Regions from separate parts of the Ramlibacter sp. bp-362 genome, predicted to be linked through region 2. Evidence: riboswitches for the same ligand, from Rfam matches in the RefSeq annotation. Region 2 holds a riboswitch; the other holds the start of a gene.
What was found. A riboswitch is a leader RNA that binds a small molecule or an ion and turns the genes downstream of it on or off. The one in region 2 is predicted to bind S-adenosylhomocysteine.

Region 1 (9,053 bases), on a different contig from region 2:
GCGCTTCTGCACGCCCAACACGCGCTTCCTGATCCACCAGCCGTCCGGCGGCGCCGGCGGGCCGGCGAGCGACATCGCCATCCACGCGCAGGAGATCATCAAGGCCCGCGAGCGGGTGGCGCGCACGATCGCCCGCGAGACCGGCCGCCCCTACGACAGCGTGCTGGAAGACATCGAACGCGACCGCTGGCTGTCGGCCGAGGAAGCGATCGACTACGGCCTGGTGGGCCGCATCATCCAGAGCAAGAGCGACATCAAGCGCTGAACGCGCGGCACAAGGCGAGGACCGCCGGCGCCTGGTTCATCGTGTAGAAGTGCAGCCCCGGCGCGCCCCCGCGCGCCAGGCGGTGGCACAGGTCCGCGACCACGTCGTGGCCGAAGGCCTTGATCGAGGCCGCGTCGTCGCCGAAGCTCTGCAGGCGCAGCCGGACCCAGCGCGGCACCTCGGCACCGCAGCTGTCGGAGAAGCGCAGCAGCTGGCTCGAGTTGGTGATGGGCATGATGCCCGGCACGATCGGCACGTCCACCCCCTGCCTGCGCGCCTCGTCGACGAAGCGGAAGTAGGAGTCCGCGTTGTAGAAGTACTGCGTGATCGCCGAATCGGCGCCCGCGCGCACCTTGCGCACGAAGGCGTCCAGGTCGGACTGCGGCGACTTCGCCTGCGGGTGGACCTCGGGATAGCAGGCCACCTCGATGCGGAAGGCGTCGCCGGTCTCCTCGCGGATGAAGGCGACCAGCTCGCTCGCGTACTGGAACTCGCCGCCCATGCCGTAGCCGCTGGGCAGGTCCCCGCGCAGCGCGACGAGGCGCTTCACGCCCATGGACTTCAGCTGCGCCAGCTGGTCGCGCACCCGCGAGCGCGTGGCGCCGATGCAGGAGAAGTGGGACGCCGCGTCCACGCCCTCGGCGAGGATCTCGCCGACGGTGGCGAAGGTGCCGGCATGGGTCGAGCCGCCGGCGCCATAGGTGACGGAACAGAACTCCGGTTTCAGCGCATAGAGCTGCTGGCGCGCCGCGCGCAGCTTCTCGCTGCCTTCCGGGGTTTTCGGGGGGAAGAATTCCAGGCTGATGGGAAGCATCAGTGGCTCCTCGGCTGTGCATGGATGAAGAATTCGCGGTTGCCGTCGCCGCCCGCGATGGGGCTGTCGAACCAGCCGGTGACAGCCAGCCCGAGCGGCGCGCAGCAATCGCGCAGCCGCTGCTCCACCTGCCGGTGGAGCGCGGGGTCGCGCACGAGGCCGCCCTTGCCGACCTGCGCCGGCTGCAGTTCGAACTGCGGCTTGGCGAGCATCAGCAGGTGCCCGCCCGGCTTCAGCAGCGGGACGAGCGCGGGCAGCACGAGCGTGAGCGAGATGAAGGAGAGGTCGCCAGTCACCAGGTCGAAGTCGCCACCGACCTGCTGCGCCGTGAGTTCACGGGCGTTCAGCTTCTCGATGGCGATGACGCGCGGATCGCGCCGCAGCCTCTCGTGCAGCTGCCCGTGGCCGACGTCCACGCCCGTCACGCGCGCGGCGCCGTGCTGCAGCAGGCAATCGGTGAAGCCGCCGGTGGACTGGCCCACGTCGAGGCAGGTCCAGCCGGTGACATCGAGCCCGGCCGCGCGCAGGGCGCCTTCCAGCTTCAGCCCGCCGCGCGAGACGTAGCGCGACTCGGCCGCGTCCAGCAGTTCCAGCGGGGCGGCTTGCGGCAGCTCGTCGCCGTTCTTGGCGACACGCTTCCAGGCCGCGCCGTCGAACCACTGCACGCCAGCCGCGATGAGGCGCTGCGCCTGCGAGCGGGAGGCGGCAAGGCCGCGTTCGACGAGCAATTGGTCGGCACGCATGGCGTAGGCCTGTCAGGAATGTTATCATCCCGGGCTTGACCCGGGATCCACCGTGGCGAGGCGCCGCCGTGGATTGCGGCTCAGGGCCGCAATGACATGGTCCCCGTCAATACCGATACGTGTCGGGCTTGTACGGACCGGCCTTGTCCACCCCGATGTACGCCGCCTGCGCGTCCGTCAATTCCGTCAGCTGCGCGCCCAGCTTCGAAAGCTGCAGCCGCGCGACCTTCTCGTCCAGCAGCTTGGGCAGCACGTAGACCTGGCCCACTTCGTAGTCGCCGGGCTTCGTGAACAGCTCGATCTGCGCCAGCGTCTGGTTGGCGAAGGACGAGGACATCACGTAGCTCGGGTGGCCGGTGCCGCAGCCCAGGTTCACCAGGCGGCCCTTGGCCAGCAGGATGATGCGCTTGCCGTCCGGGAAGATGATGTGGTCGACCTGCGGCTTGATCTCCTCCCACTGGTACTTCTCGAGCGACGCGACGTCGATCTCGTTGTCGAAGTGGCCGATGTTGCAGACGATCGCCTGGTCCTTCATCTTCACCATGTGCTCGTGGCGGATCACGTCGCGGTTGCCCGTCGTGGTCACGAAGATGTCGGCCTTGTCGGCCGCGTACTCCATGGTCACCACGCGGTAGCCTTCCATGGCGGCCTGCAGCGCGTTGATCGGGTCGATCTCCGTCACCCACACCTGCGCCGACAGCGCGCGCAGCGCCTGCGCCGAGCCCTTGCCCACGTCGCCGTAGCCGGCCACCAGGGCCACCTTGCCGGCGACCATCACGTCGGTCGCGCGCTTGATGCCGTCGACCAGCGACTCGCGGCAGCCGTAGAGGTTGTCGAACTTGCTCTTGGTGACCGAGTCGTTGACGTTGATCGCGCGGAACTTCAGCAGGCCCTTCCTGGCCATGTCCTGCAGGCGGTGCACGCCGGTGGTGGTCTCCTCGGTCACGCCGATGATCTGCGCCGACTTGCGGCTGTACCAGGTCGGGTCCTCGGCCAGCTTCTTGCGGATGGCCGCGTGCAGGATGCGCTCTTCCTCGGAGGAGTGCGTGTCGATCAGGGAGATGTCCTTCTCGCAGCGCTGCCCCAGGTGCATCAGCAGCGTCGCGTCGCCGCCGTCGTCCAGGATCATGTTGGGGCCCTCGCCCTCGCTGCCCTTGGGGCCGAAGTCGAAGATGCGGTGCGTGTAGTCCCAGTACTCCTCCAGCGACTCGCCCTTCTTGGCGAACACGGGCGTGCCGCCCGCGGCGATGGCGGCGGCGGCGTGGTCCTGGGTGGAGAAGATGTTGCAGGAGGCCCAGCGGACCTGGGCGCCGAGCGCCTGCAGCGTCTCGATCAGCACGGCCGTCTGGATCGTCATGTGCAGGCTGCCGGTGATGCGGGCGCCCTTCAGCGGCTGGCTCTTCGCGAACTCCTCGCGGATCGCCATGAGGCCGGGCATCTCGGTCTCGGCAATGCGGATTTCCTTGCGGCCCCAGTCGGCGAGCGACAGGTCGGTGATGGCGCAGTCCTGGGCGGGGACGGGCTTGAGAACGGCGTTCATGGTGGCTCCGGGATCTGATGGTGGATGGCCCACGCTCGCCGGAGGTCTCACCGCACGGACAGCGTGGGTGAGCGTCGTTGCAATGGATTGCCGAGCCTCGCGTCCTGGGCGGACGCTGCAACGCTCCTCGGTTGGGGCGAATTATAGCGATTGCCCCCCGCGCGCTCCTCCCCGGGCGCCGTCATGCCGAGCTCTCCCGGTGAGAAAAAATACAGCTCGTACCGTCAGCTGTCGCTGGGGCTGGAGCCGGCAGCACTGTACCGTTTGCAGTAAACTTTCGGGCACGACTTCCCTGGTGGCTTCGGCTGCCAGGCGCACGGCCCCTCACGGGGCCGTTGCTTTTTGGGGCGGAGAAATGAACGAGAAGCGGCTCCGGACCATCGTCTACATCGACGGCTTCAACTTCTACTACGGGCTGCTCAAGGGTACCCCGTACAAGTGGCTCGATCTCCAGGTGCTGTTTCGCAGGGTGCTGAGCGAACGGAACCAGGTGGTCGCCATCAAGTACTTCACCGCCCGGGTGCAACCATCTCCAGCGAATCCCCGGGTCCACACACGGCAAGACACCTATCGGTGCTGGGGCTGATCACGCCCGGTGCACCTGTGCGCAAGACGTCCACGCAGTTGAAGCAGTACGCGGACTTCGTCCGGCCGATTCGCCTCGCTGCATTGCAGGAGAGTCAGCTCCCCTCGCCCGTTCCCGGCACAAGGATCACCAAGCCGGCGAGTTGGTGAAGGCTGGTGACGGAAGAGAAGCCCGCAAGAGGTTCCACGCCCATCTCTGGCCCCGGCAGGTTTTCGACCCGCTCCGCTTCGCCGTTGGTGCTCTCGCCGCCCCACGGCGCGCCCGGGAACCGTTACAAACGCGCATGGCCGCCGCCGGACCCCCCACGCCCCCCATCGAGCCCATGCTCGCAAAGATCGCCGATGCGCTGCCCACCGAGGCCGGCTTCCTGTTCGAGCCCAAGTGGGACGGCTTCCGCGCCCTCGTCTTCCGCGGCGCCGAGCAGACCTACCTGCAAAGCCGCGACCTGCGGCCGCTCAACCGCTACTTCCCGGAGCTGGAGAAGGCCCTGCACGAGGCGCTGCCGAAAGGCTGCGTGCTCGATGGCGAGATCGTCGTCGCCACGCCCTCGGGCCTGGACTTCGACGCGCTGCAGATGCGCCTGCATCCCGCCGCGTCGCGCGTGGCGAAGCTCTCCAAGGAGACGCCCGCCAGCTTCGTCGCCTTCGACCTGCTGGCCGCGGGCGGCAAGTCGACCATGGCGCTGACGCAGGGCGAGCGGCGAACGCGGCTGGAGCGGCTGCTCGGGCAGGCCAAGCCGCCGCTGCACCTGACGCCCGTCACGCGCGACCGCGCCGAGGCGGAGAAATGGCTGCAGGAGTTCGAGGGCGCCGGACTCGACGGCGTGATCGCCAAGCTGGAGTCCGCGACCTACCAGCCGGGCAAGCGGGCGATGCTCAAGATCAAGCACGTGCGCAGCGCCGACTGCGTGGTCGCCGGCTTCCGCTGGTACAAGGACCGCGACGACGCCGTCGGCTCGCTGCTGCTGGGCCTCTACGACGACGGCGGCGTGCTGCAGCACGTCGGCGTGACCTCGTCCTTCACGATGGCGATGCGGCAGGAGCTGGCGAAGGAGCTGGAGCCGCTGCGCAAGGGCGCGCTGGAGAACCACCCCTGGCGCGAATGGGCCGGCGCCAGCGTCGGCGATGCGCAGCGCATGCCCGGCGCGCAGAGCCGCTGGAGCGGCGGCAAGGACCTGAGCTGGGAGCCGCTGCGGCCCGAGCGCGTCTGCGAGGTCAAGTACGACCACCTGCAGGGCAACCGCTTCCGCCACGCCGCCGTGTTCCTGCGCTGGCGTCCCGACAAGCCGCCCCAGGACTGCCGCTACGACCAGCTGGAGGTGACGACCCCGTTCGAGCTGGCGAAGGTGTTCGGGGCCTGAAGCGGAAAAAGGGGCCGAAGCCCCTTGTTGCCGGTCCTGCGCTCAGTCGACGTTCTTCCTGCCCTTGTTGTCCTTGTCGTGGCCCTTGGCCTTGCCCTTGCCGTGCTTGCCCGGGCCGTCCGCATTGATCTGGCTGGCGACGGAGCCGGCGCTGATCGCGGCGTTGCCGCCGGCGCCTGCGCCCGCAGCGGCAACGCCGCCGAGGGTCGTGGTCGTGCTGCCGGACCCGCTGGCGCCTGCCGTGGTGTTGCTCGTCGTGGCGGTGTTCTGCGTGGCCGACGTGGTCTGGTTGGTCGTCCCGCTCGGGCTGATGACGACGTTGCTGTGCGGCAGCGCCCTGAACGTGGCATCCGTGTCCACCGACGTGCTGGCCGTGGGAGCCACCGACTGGGCGGCGGTGGTGCTGGTGGTGCTGCCGGCCGTGCCGGTCGTGCTACCGCTGTCGCCCACCTGGGTGTTGCTCGTCGTCGCGGTGTTCTGCGTGGCCGACGTGGTCTGGTTGGTCGTGCCGCTGGGGCTGATGGTCACGGTGCTGTGCGGCAGGGCCCGGAAGGTCGCGTCGGTGTCGACCGAGGTGCTCGCACTGGGGGCCACCGACTGGGTGGACAGCGTGCTGGTGCCGCTCGTGGCCGTGTTGCCGGTTTGCGCCAGGACCGAGCCGCCGGAGACGGCGAAGACTGCAGCAGCGATGAGGCCGAGTTTGGATTTGTTCATGGGTCATGCTCCTAGGTTGGATGACCAATGTTTGGGGGCCTGCGCGGCCGGAGGTGTCGGTTGCGGGACGGAACGGTCGACGGCCTTTTCCTACGGGCCCACCCGTGCCTCATCCGACACTCCGGGTCGGATCCGGCCTCTGATCAGGGCACCGGGTGGTCCGCCAGCGGCGGCGCGATGTCCTCCAGCGAGCGGCGTTCCGCGGCGACGGCCCAGCGCCAGGCGATGGCCGCGGCGATCACCACCAGCACCGCGCCGAGCAGGTAGCCGGCGAACACGTTCGCGCGGCTGCCGCTCGCGATCAGCGCGCCGAACAGCGCCGGCGCCGCAAAGCCGCCGACGCCGGTGCCGACCGCGTAGAAGATCGAGATCGCCAGCGCCCGCATCTCCAGCGGGAACACCTCGCTCACGGTCAGGTACGCGGAACTGGCGGCCGCCGAGGCGAGGAAGAACACGGCCGACCAGCACAGCGTCATCGTCGTTGCGTCCAGCCACCCCTGCACGAAGCCCACGCCGGTGAGCGCGAGCGTCACGCCCGAGAGCGCATAGGTCGCGGCGATCATCTGCCGCCGTCCCCAGTGGTCGAACAGCGGGCCCAGCAGCAGCGGCCCGAGGAAGTTGCCCAGCGCGAAGGGCAGGATGAACAGCCCCACCTGCTCCGCCGCCACGCCGTAGAAGCGCGTGAGCACCAGCGCGTAGGTGAAGAAGATCGCGTTGTAGAAGAAGGCCTGGGAGATCATCAGCGCCAGCACGACGGCGCTGCGCTTGGGGTAGCGGCGCAGCAGCACGTGCGCGACCTCGCGCATCGTCGGCACGTGCGGGCGCCGGAAGCCGGGCCGCGCGGCGCAGGCCGGCTCCGGCAGCGCGCCGTGCTGTGCCTCCACGCGCGCCTCGATGGCGGCCACGATGCGCTCCGCCTCTTCGGCGCGGCCGTGCGCCACCAGCCAGCGCGGGCTCTCGGGCACGTGGCGGCGCACGACCAGGATGGCCAGGGCCAGCACGGCGCCGAGCAGGAAACCGGCGCGCCACCCCAGCTCCGGCCCGAGGACCTGCGCGTCCAGCAGCACCAGGCTCAGCAGCGCGCCGAGCGCCGCGCCGACCCAGAAGCTGCCGTTGATGGCCAGGCTGACGCGGCCGCGCACGCGCGCCGGGATCAGTTCGTCGATGGCGGAATTGATCGCCGCGTACTCGCCGCCGATGCCGATCCCGGTGAGGAAGCGGCACAGCGCGAAGCTGGTGAAGCCGACCGACAGGGCCGTGGCCACCGTCGCCACCATGTAGACGGCGAGCGTCAGCAGGAACAGGCGCTTGCGCCCCAGCCGGTCGGCGAGGCGGCCGAAGAACAGCGCGCCCAGCACGGCGCCGCCGACGTAGAGCGAACCGGTCCAGCCGACCTGGGTGGCCGTGAGCCCCAGCGTATCGGGACGTTCCAGCACGCTGGCGACGGAGCCGACGATGGTGACTTCCAGGCCGTCCAGGATCCAGGCGATGCCCAGCGCGAGCACGACGCGCCAGTGCCAGGCGGACCAGGGCAGCCGGTCCAGGCGCGCGGGGATGTCGCCGCGCGGGGCCGCTTGTTGTTCCTGCATCGGGGGATGATACGAACCCCGCTGTCCGCTATTTCGGCTTCTCGCCCTTCGGCCGCAACCGCGCCGGCACGTGCTCCAGGTTGATGCGCACGCGGTACCACAGCGACGAACTCCCCCGCATGCGGTCCACCAGCACGTCGGCGGGTTCGAGGTGCGCCGCGGCCTTCGGGTGCTTCGCCTTCCACGCTTCCGCCGCCGCGACCGCCTCGGCTTCGCGGTCGGCGCGCGCCACCTCGATCAGCGGCTTCTTCTGGCGCGCCGCCGTCGAGGGCGGCGCCCGCCTCGGCTCGCCTGCCGCCTTGCGGTAGTGCGGCGGCCAGGGCGCATCGCCCTGCCCTTCGGCTTCCTGCCGGCGCGACAGCTCCAGCAGCGGCTCCAGCGAACAGGGGTGCGCATCGATGCCCGCGTGCGGGTCGCCGATCTTCCGGAAGCGCTTGGGCATCGTGTGCAGCGTGAAGTCCGCCGGATCGCAGGCGTCCAGCTCCTTCCAGCTGACCGGCGCCGACACCCGCGCATCGGGCTTCGGCCGCACCGAGTAGGCGGACGTCACGGTGCGGTCCTTCGCGTTCTGGTTGTAGTCCACGAAGACGCCGCGCCGCTCCTCCTTCCACCAGCGGCTCGTGGCCAGGCCGGGTGCGCGCCGCTCGACCTCGCGCGCGAGCGCCAGCGCGGCGCGCCGCACCTCGTCGAAGCCCCACTTCGGCTGGATCCGCACCAGCACGTGGATCCCGCGCGAGCCCGAAGTCTTGGGCCAGCCCTTCAGGCCCAGTTCGGCCAGGACCTCGTGGACCATGCCCGCCACCTGCACGATCTGCGGCCATTCCACGCCGGGCACCGGGTCCAGGTCCACGCGAAGCTCGTCCGGATGCTCCAGGTCCTCCGCCCGCACCGGATGCGGATGCAGTTCCAGGCAGGCCAGGTTGGCCATCCAGGCCAGGTCGGCCGGATGGCGCGGCACGACCTCCTCGGCGCTGCGCCCGGACGGGAAGCGGATCTCCGCCACCTCCAGCCAGTGCGGACGCTTCGCGGGCGCCCGCTTCTGGAAGAAGAACTCGTCGTCGACACCATTGGGGTAGCGCACCAGCACGCAGGGCCGGCCGCCCGCGCCGCGCAGCGCCCCCTCGGCGACGGCCAGGTAATAGTTCACGAGGTCGAGCTTGGTCACGCCCGCCGCCGGAACCAGCAGCTTGCCGGGATGGGTGATCACGACCTCGCGGCCGCCAATCTCCAGCGTCGTCTCGTCCTTTGCCGTGGCCATGCCACCCACGCTACACCGCCGTGGGACAATACGAGGTCAGACACGGCCGTGACGCAGCGCGGCCGTTTCCTATTGGAGCTCTCCTTGTCCGCCTCGCCACTGGCCGCCGAAACGAAGCGCCGCCGCACCTTCGCCATCATTTCCCACCCGGACGCCGGCAAGACCACGCTGACGGAAAAGCTGC
Region 2 (9,053 bases):
TGGGGCAGCGCCGCGTGCTTGACGGCGTTGTACATGTTGGGAAAGCGCAGGGTCTGCACGCCCAGCACGCGGATGCCCGGCTTGAGCGCCTTGGCGGCCGCCGCGATCCCGCCGACCAGGCCGCCGCCGCCGATGGCGACCACCAGCGTGTCCAGCTGCGGCACCGCCTCCAGCATCTCCAGCGCCACCGTGCCCTGGCCGGCGATGATGGCCGGGTCGTCGTAGGGGTGGACGAACACCAGCTGCCGGCTCGCCGCCAGCTCCTGGGCGTGGGCGTAGGCCTCGTCGAGCGTGTCGCCGTGCAGCACGACCTCGGCGCCGAAGCCGCGGGTGCGTTCCACCTTCACCATGGGCGTGAAGCGCGGCATGACGATCACCGCATGGATGCCCAGGCGCTGCGCGTGGTAGGCCACGCCCTGGGCGTGGTTGCCGGCGCTCATGGCCACGACGCCGCGCTCCCGCTCGGCCTGGCTCAGCTGTCCCAGCTTGTTGCAGGCGCCGCGCTCCTTGAAGGAGGCGGTGAACTGCAGGTTCTCGAACTTCAGGAACACCTGGCAGCCCGCCACCTGCGACAGCATGCGCGACTCGACGCAGGGGGTGACCAGCACCTGCCCGTGCAGGCGGGCCGCGGCTTGGCGGATCTCGGGCAGGCCGATCATCCCGCCCATTGTGAACGGTTCGCGCGACGCACGGGCCGGGGCCACCGCCGCGCGGCTTCCCTGTAGCATGATCTGGCGTTATCGTAAGCCGCACCACGCCTCCGGAGGTCGATTGGCCAAGCGTTCGCTCGATCTGCAATTGCTGCCCTCGCCGGGTCTGAAGGACGCGCCGGTGCTGGACCTGATGTGTTCGCACTTCGTGCTGACGCTGGCGGCGAAGCAGGGCGCCAAGTTCAACGTCCGCCGCGACCTCAACGGCCTGCTGTCGCTGGCCGGCCGGCACCTGGTGTGGCCGGCGCCCTCGCTGGAGCGCCTGCGCGAGTTCCTGGGCCGGCGCTGCAAGGACAACGAGTTCTGGCGCGGCCACGAGGAACTGCCCACGCGCGAGTTCCTGGACCGCCACGGCGTGTGGCGCGGGCCCTACGAGGAAGGGACGCTCTTCTTCTACCTGGACGAATACGCGAAGGACCAGCCCAAGGACCTGCTGTCGGTGCTGACGGTCACCGGCGAATGGCTCACCCACGCGCTGAAGAAGCACTCCACGCTGGTGGAGAAGAACATCGACGCCTTGGCCAACCTGCTGCAGTTGAACAAGGCGGAGCGCGCCCTGCTGCTGTACGGAACGCTGGCGCGCTACCAGCGCGACCTGCGCAGCCTCTTGGTGGAGTTCAAGGTGAACAACGCGCCGGAGGCCTACGCGGCGATCGCGGAGGTCGCCGGCGTCAATGCCGCCGACGTGGGCGAGGCGCTGCGCGCCGGCTCGCGGCTGGAGCGCATCGGGCTGGTGGAGAACCTGATCTCCGAGCACAACATCACCGACCTAGCGGACCTGATGAAGGTCAGCGAGAAGCTGCCGCCCGTGCTGATGCGCGAATACCGCGACCAGAACGAGCTGATGGCGGTCTTCACGCGGCCCTCGGCCAAGAGCACGCTGACGCTGGACGACTTCGGCTTCGTCGCCGAGGATGCCCGCGTGCTGCGGGCGCTGCTGCGCAACGCCACGGACCGCAAGGAGCCCGGCGTGAACGTGCTGTTGTACGGGCCGCCCGGCACGGGCAAGACCGAGCTGGCCAAGGTCGTCGCGCAGGCGGCGGGGCTGGAGCTGTTCGAGGTGGAGTACGCCGACCGCGACGGCAATTCGCTGTCGGGCCGCGACCGCTACCGTTCGCTGCAGATCGCGCAGGTGTTCCTCAAGGGCAGCGCCCAGGCGGCGCTGCTGTTCGACGAGGTGGAGGACGTGTTCCCGCCGATCTCCAGCGAGGCGGCGCAGATGATGGCGCGCGCCGAGCACGTGGTGGCGCCGCCTTCGGGCAGCGTCAGCGGCAAGGCCTGGGTGAACCAGATCCTGGAGACCAACCCGGTGCCCACGATCTGGGTCACCAACCGCATCGAGCAGATCGATCCGGCCTTCCGCCGGCGCTTCGCCTACCACCTGGAGCTGAAGTCGCCGCCGCCAGGCGCCCGCGAAGGGCTGGTGCGCAAGACGCTGGAAGGGGTGGACGTCTCGCCGGGCTTCGTCGCCAAGCTGACCGAGCGCAAGGGCCTCACGCCGGCGCAGATCCGCACGGCGGCGCGCTTCGCCGGGCTGGCGGCGGCCGAGGGCGTCGCGGCCGAGGAACTGATCGAGCGTCAACTGCGCAACGCCGACCGCGCGCTCGGCACGCGCAGCTCCGACGGCGCGCTCCGGCCCAGCGTCACGACCTACGACCTGGACATGCTCAACGTGGAATCGCGCTTCGAGGTGCCGCGCATCGTCGAGGCGCTGAAGGCCCGCGGCCACGGCACGCTGTGCTTCTACGGCGCGCCCGGCACGGGCAAGACGGCGCTGGCCGAGCACATCGCCCGCAGCCTCGACCGGCCGCTATTGGTCAAGCAGGCGAGCGACCTCATGAGCAAGTTCGTAGGCGAGACCGAACAGAACATGGCGGCGATGTTCCGCGAGGCCGAGGCCGAGAAGGCGGTGCTGCTGCTGGACGAGGCCGACAGCTTCCTGCAGGACCGCCGCGGCGCCCAGCGCACCTACGAGGTGACGGAAGTCAACGAGATGCTGCAGGGCATGGAGCGCTTCGCCGGCATCTTCATCTGCACCACCAACCTGATGGACCGCATCGACCAGGCGGCGCTGCGGCGCTTCGCCTTCAAGATCCGCTTCAAGCCGCTGACGGCGGCGCAGCGGGAGAAGATGTTCGTGACCGAGGCGCTGGGCGGGGATGCGGCGGCGCTGAGTGCGGAAGCCGTCGCGCGGCTGGCGAAGCTGGACCAGCTGTGCCCGGGGGACTTCGCCGCGGTGAAGCGGCAGGTGGACATCCTGGCGGCGCAGATCACGCCGGAGGAATTCCTGGAGCAGCTGGAGGCGGAGCACCGGATCAAGCCGGAGGTGCGGGAGGCGCGGAGTATCGGCTTCACGTAGGGTGGCGGCGGCGCGCCGCCGGCAGGTGAGCGAACGCGAACCCCACCGTCTTCACGCCATCGCCTGCAACACGTCGACGACCCCCGCCCCGTACTTCTCCAGCTTCGCCGCCCCGATCCCGCTCACCCCCTCCAGCTCCCGCACCGACCGCGGATCCAGGGCCGCGATCGCCGCCAGCGTACTGTCGTGGAAGATCACGTAGGCCGGCAGGTTGTGCGCCTTCGCCACCTCCGCCCGCCAGGCCTTCAGCACCGCGAAGCGCTGCTGCGCCTGCGAGTCCAGCGCCGCGGCCACCGCGGGCGTCGCCTTCTCGCCGCGCTCGCGCTTGCGCGAGCGCCCCGGCGGCAGGCCGACCGATTCGCGCAGCAGCACCTGGCGCTCGCCGCGCAGCACCGCGCGCGAATCCGCGGTGAGGTGCAGCGTGTTGAACGCCGACGCGTCCACCGCCAGCGCGCCGGTGGCGATCAGCTGGCGCAGCACCCCGCGCAGCTGCTGCTCCGAGAACGCCGCGCCGATGCCGAAGGTGGAGAGACGCTGGTGCCCGAACTGGTTCACCTTGTCGGTCACCTTTCCGCGCAGGACGTCCATGATGTGCCCGGCGCCGAAGTGCAGGCCGTTGGCCTGCTGCACGCGGTAGATCGTGGACAGCAGCATGCGCGCGGCTTCCGTGCCGTCCCACATGGCCGGCGGGTGCAGGCAGTTGTCGCAGTTGCCGCAGGGTTCGGACGCCTCGCCGAAATAGGCCAGCAGCCGCACGCGCCGGCAGTCCGTCGCCTCGGCCAGCGCCAGCAGGGCGTCGAGCTTGCCGCGCAGCACCTGCTTGAACTCGTCGGGCGCGGGGCTCTCGTCGATCATGCGGCGCTGGTTCACGACGTCCTGCAGGCCGTAGGCCATCCAGGCGTCGGAAGGCAGGCCGTCGCGGCCGGCGCGTCCGGTCTCCTGGTAGTAGCCCTCGATGTTCTTGGGCAGGTCGAGGTGGGCGACGAAGCGCACGTCCGGCTTGTCGATGCCCATGCCGAAGGCGATGGTGGCCGTCATCACGATGCCGTCCTCGCGCAGGAACCGGTCCTGGTGGCGCTGGCGCACGTCGGCGTCCAGCCCCGCGTGGTAGGGCAGGGCGTCCATGCCTTCCTTGCAAAGGACCTCGGCGATCTCCTCCACGCGCTTGCGCGACTGGCAGTAGACGATGCCCGACTCGCCCGCGTGCTCGCGCTCGATGAAGCGCAGCAGCTGCAGCGTGGCGTCCTTCTTCTCGGCGATCGTGTAGCGGATGTTGGGCCGGTCGAAGCTGCTGATGAAGGTGCGCGCCCGCTCCAGCTGCAGGTGCTGCACGATGTCGGCGCGGGTGGTCGCGTCCGCCGTGGCCGTGAGCGCGATGCGCGGCACGCCGGCGTAGCGCGCGTGCAGGATCGCGAGCGCGCGGTACTCGGGCCGGAAGTCGTGGCCCCACTGGCTGACGCAATGCGCCTCGTCGATGGCGAAGAGCGACAGCTTGCCGGCCTCGTGCAGCGCGTCGAGCTGCGCCAGGAAGCGCGGCGTGGTCACGCGTTCCGGCGCGGCGTAGAGCAGCGTCAGCTCGCCGCGGGCGAGGCGCCGCTCGACGGCGTTGGCCTCCTCGCCCGTGAGCGTGGAGTTGAGGAAGGCGGCCTGCACGCCGAGCTCGTGCAGGGCGCCCACCTGGTCGTGCATCAGCGCGATCAGGGGCGACACGACGATGGTGGTGCCCTGGCCGGCCTGCTGGCGCGCGAGCGCCGGCACCTGGTAGCACAGCGACTTGCCGCCGCCGGTGGGCATGAGCACCAGCGCATCGCCGCCGGCGATGACGTGGTCGACGATCTCGGCCTGGGCGCCGCGGAAGGCGGCATAGCCGAAGACGTCCTTGAGGATGGAAAGTGCGGGTGACAAGGGGCCGATTGTCCCGGATGGCCCGTGCTCAACGCCTTGTCCCTAAAATCAGCCGACCATGAAACCTGTGATCTATACCCGTGGACAGGCCCTGCCGGGCCTGCTGGAGCAGCGCATCCTGGTGCTGGACGGCGCCATGGGCACCATGATCCAGCGTTTCAAGCTGTCGGAGGCGGATTTTCGCGGCGAACGGCTCCGCGAGCACCCCAAGGACCTGAAGAACAACAGCGACCTGCTGGTGCTGACCCGGCCCGACGTGGTGCGCGACATCCACGAGGGCTACCTCGCGGCCGGCGCCGACATCATCGAGACCAACACCTTCGGCGCCAATGCGATCGCCCAGGACGACTACGGCCTGGCGCCGCTGGCGCGCGAGATGAACCTGGCCGCGGCGAAGCTGGCGCGGGTGGCCGCCGACAAGTTCGCGACGCCCGAGAAGCCGCGCTTCGTCGCCGGCGCCCTGGGCCCGACGCCGCGCACGGCCAGCATCAGCCCGGACGTGAACGACCCGGGCGCCCGCAACGTGGACTTCGAGACGCTGCGCGCGGCCTACCACGAGCAGGTCGAAGGGCTGCTGGAAGGCGGCGTGGACCTGCTGCTGGTCGAGACCATCTTCGACACGCTCAACGCCAAGGCGGCGCTGTTCGCGATCGAGGAAGTGTTCGCCGCCACGGGCGAGCGCCTGCCGGTGGTCATCAGCGGCACGGTGACCGACGCGTCGGGCCGCATCCTGAGCGGCCAGACCGTCAGCGCCTTCTGGTACAGCGTGCGCCACGCGCGTCCGCTGGCCGTCGGCCTGAACTGCGCGCTGGGCGCGGCGCTGATGCGCCCCTACATCCAGGAGCTGAACCGCATCGCGCCCGACACCTTCATCAGCTGCTACCCGAACGCCGGCCTGCCCAACCCCATGAGCGAAACGGGCTTCGACGAGAAGCCCGAGGACACCTCGCGCCTGCTGCGCGAGTTCGCGGCGGACGGGCTGGTCAACATCGTGGGGGGCTGCTGCGGCACGACGCCGGAGCACATCGCGGCCATCCGCGAGCAGGTGGAGCCGCTGGCGGCGCGCAGCGTGAAGCGCGACTTCTTCTACAAGGAAGCGGCCTGAGAACCAGGGTGGCCGGCGGGCGGTAACCCACCGGCCCCTTGCCGCGGGCTTCGGCTGGTAAGCCTCGCCCTACAGCCTCCACTGTGCCTGCGAGCGCCCGGAAAGTCTTGCTGATCTTTCTGCGGCATCCAGGCGATTCCAGGAAAACCTTCTGTTCTTGGTATCCTGCTCCGATAATCGGACGCCATGGACGCCATCGACCGGAAAATCCTCAAGGTCCTGCAGCAGGACGCCCGCGCCAGCCTGCAGCAGGTCGGCCAGGCCGTGGGCCTGAGCGCCTCGCCCTGCTGGGAGCGCATCAAGAAGATGGAGCTCGCCGGCGTGATCGAGGGCTACACCGTCCGGCTGAACCCGCAGGCGCTGGGGCTCAACGACACGGTGATGGTCCAGGTGACGCTGGACAGCCACTCCGACAACACGCTGGAGAAGTTCGGCGAGACGCTGGCGGCGATCCCCGAGGTGATCGAGGCCTATCTCGTCTCCGGCGAGTACGACTACCTGCTGCGCGTGGCGGTGAAGGACACGCGCGACTACGAGCGGCTGCTGCGCGAACGGCTCTACAAGATCAAGGGCATCCGGCACAGCATGTCGAGCTTCGTGCTGCGCACGCTGAAGAAAGCCGATTTGCCGCTTTAGGTGCGGTGGGGTTCGCCACAGGCTAAAATCACCCCCTGCTCAAGGAGCGCTGCAGCCATGCACAGCCATGGTCAGGCTTGAGATGGACCCCAACCGCGCTCACTTTGGACCAACCCGAGGTGAGTGAATGCCAGAGCAGACCTCCGTTCCCCCCATGAAACTCGCCGGCCTCGAGCCGGTGGACATCGGCGCGGGCAGCTTGTTCGTCAACATCGGCGAACGCACCAATGTCACCGGCTCCAAGGCCTTCGCCCGCATGATCCTCGCGGGCCAGTTCGAGGAGGCGCTGGCCGTGGCGCGGCAGCAGGTCGAGAACGGCGCCCAGGTGATCGACGTGAACATGGACGAGGCCATGCTGGACAGCAAGGCCGCCATGGTGCGCTTCCTCAACCTGATCGCCAGCGAGCCCGACATCGCCCGCGTGCCGATCATGATCGACTCCTCCAAGTGGGAGGTGATCGAGGCCGGCCTGCGCTGCATCCAGGGCAAGGGCATCGTCAACTCGATTTCCATGAAGGAGGGCGAGGCCGAGTTCAAGCGGCAGGCCACGCTGGTCAAGCGCTATGGCGCCGCGGCCGTGGTGATGGCCTTCGACGAGCAGGGCCAGGCGGATACCTACCAACGCAAGATCGACATCTGCGCCCGCGCCTACCGCATCCTGGTGGACGAGGTCGGCTTCCCGCCGGAAGACGTGATCTTCGACCCCAACATCTTCGCGATCGCCACCGGCATCGAGGAGCACAACAACTACGCCGTGGACTTCATCGAGGCCACGAAGTGGATCAAGCAGAACCTGCCGGGCGCCAAGGTGTCCGGCGGCGTCTCCAACGTCAGCTTCTCCTTCCGCGGCAACGACCCGGTGCGCGAGGCGATCCACACGGTGTTCCTGTACCACGCGATCAAGGCGGGCATGGACATGGGCATCGTCAACGCCGGCATGGTCGGCGTGTACGACGAGGTCGAGCCGGTGCTGCGCGAGCGCGTGGAAGACGTCGTGCTGAACCGTCGCCCCGACGCCGGCGAGCGCCTGGTGGAGATCGCCGAGCAGGCCAAGGGCGCCGCGAAGGACGAGGGCAAGAAGAACGAGTGGCGCCAGCAGCCGGTGGAGCAGCGCCTCGCGCACGCGCTGGTGCACGGCATCACCGACCACATCGTCCCCGACACGGAGGAGATGTACCAGAAGGTGCTCGCCTCGGGCGGGCGGCCGCTGCACGTGATCGAAGGGCCGCTGATGGACGGCATGAACATCGTGGGCGACCTGTTCGGCGCCGGCAAGATGTTCCTGCCGCAGGTGGTGAAGTCCGCCCGCGTGATGAAGCAGGCCGTGGCGCACCTCATCCCCTACATCGAGGCGGAGAAGAAGGCGCAGGAAGCGGCGGGCGAGGACGTCCGCGCCAAGGGCAAGATCGTCATCGCCACCGTGAAGGGCGACGTGCACGACATCGGCAAGAACATCGTGACCGTCGTGCTCCAGTGCAACAACTTCGAGGTGGTCAACATGGGCGTGATGGTGCCCTGCCACGAGATCCTGGCGAAGGCCAAGGTCGAGGGCGCGGACATCGTCGGCCTCTCGGGGCTGATCACGCCCTCGCTGGAGGAGATGCAGTACGTCGCCGGCGAGATGCAGAAGGACGACTACTTCCGCGTGAAGAAGATCCCGCTGCTGATCGGCGGCGCGACCTGCAGCCGCGTGCACACGGCCGTGAAGATCGCGCCGAAGTACGAAGGCCCGGTCGTGTACGTGCCGGACGCCTCGCGCAGCGTCAGCGTCGCGCAGAGCCTGCTGTCCGACCAGGCGGCGAAGTACATCGCCGAGGTCAACGCCGACTACGAGAAGGTGCGGCAGCTGCACGCGACCAAGAAGCAGGTGCCCCTGTGGCCGCTGGCCAAGGCGCGCGCCAACAAGACGCCGGTGGACTGGACGAACTACGTGCCGCCCAAGCCCAAGTTCATCGGCCGGCGCGTGTTCAGGAACTACGACCTCTCCGAGCTGGCCCGCTACATCGACTGGGGCCCGTTCTTCCAGACCTGGGACCTCGCGGGCCGCTTCCCCGAGATCCTGAAGGACGAGGTCGTGGGCGGCGAAGCCGTGCGCGTGTTCTCCGATGGCCAGCGCATGCTCAAGCGCCTCATCGAGGGCCGCTGGCTCACCGCCAACGCCGTCATGGGCTTCTGGCCGGCCAACACGGTGAACGACGACGACATCCAGCTCTACGCCGACGAAAGCCGAACGCAGCCTGTGCTGACCTGGTACGGCCTGCGCCAGCAGACCGAGAAGCAGGTGATCGACGGCGTCATGCGTCCGAGCCGCTGCCTCGCCGACTTCGTCGCGCCCAAG

Region 1: it holds a riboswitch for S-adenosylhomocysteine, as region 2 does, so the genes downstream of both, ahcY (adenosylhomocysteinase) here and metH (methionine synthase) in region 2, are expected to answer to the same signal.

What each region holds. Positions count from the first base shown of each region.
Region 1 is NZ_JBUDXE010000020.1:12,009-21,061, forward strand. Features, by position in the region: gene ACY0MJ_RS20245 (ATP-dependent Clp protease proteolytic subunit) at 1-265, shown strand, start outside; gene metF (methylenetetrahydrofolate reductase [NAD(P)H]) at 255-1,082, opposite strand; gene ACY0MJ_RS20255 (TlyA family RNA methyltransferase) at 1,079-1,822, opposite strand; gene ahcY (adenosylhomocysteinase) at 1,929-3,362, opposite strand; S-adenosyl-L-homocysteine riboswitch at 3,425-3,497, opposite strand; partial or broken gene ACY0MJ_RS20265 (6-hydroxy-3-succinoylpyridine hydroxylase) at 3,718-3,826, shown strand; gene ACY0MJ_RS20270 (ATP-dependent DNA ligase) at 4,232-5,308, shown strand; gene ACY0MJ_RS20275 (hypothetical protein) at 5,351-6,022, opposite strand; gene ACY0MJ_RS20280 (MFS transporter) at 6,166-7,611, opposite strand; gene ligD (non-homologous end-joining DNA ligase) at 7,640-8,869, opposite strand; gene ACY0MJ_RS20290 (peptide chain release factor 3) at 8,954-9,053, shown strand, end outside.
Region 2 is NZ_JBUDXE010000002.1:350,180-359,232, forward strand. Features, by position in the region: gene ACY0MJ_RS04170 (threonine ammonia-lyase) at 1-659, opposite strand, end outside; gene ACY0MJ_RS04175 (ATP-binding protein) at 772-3,069, shown strand; gene recQ (DNA helicase RecQ) at 3,121-4,974, opposite strand; gene ACY0MJ_RS04185 (homocysteine S-methyltransferase family protein) at 5,033-6,079, shown strand; gene ACY0MJ_RS04190 (Lrp/AsnC family transcriptional regulator) at 6,266-6,715, shown strand; S-adenosyl-L-homocysteine riboswitch at 6,751-6,823, shown strand; gene metH (methionine synthase) at 6,843-9,053, shown strand, end outside.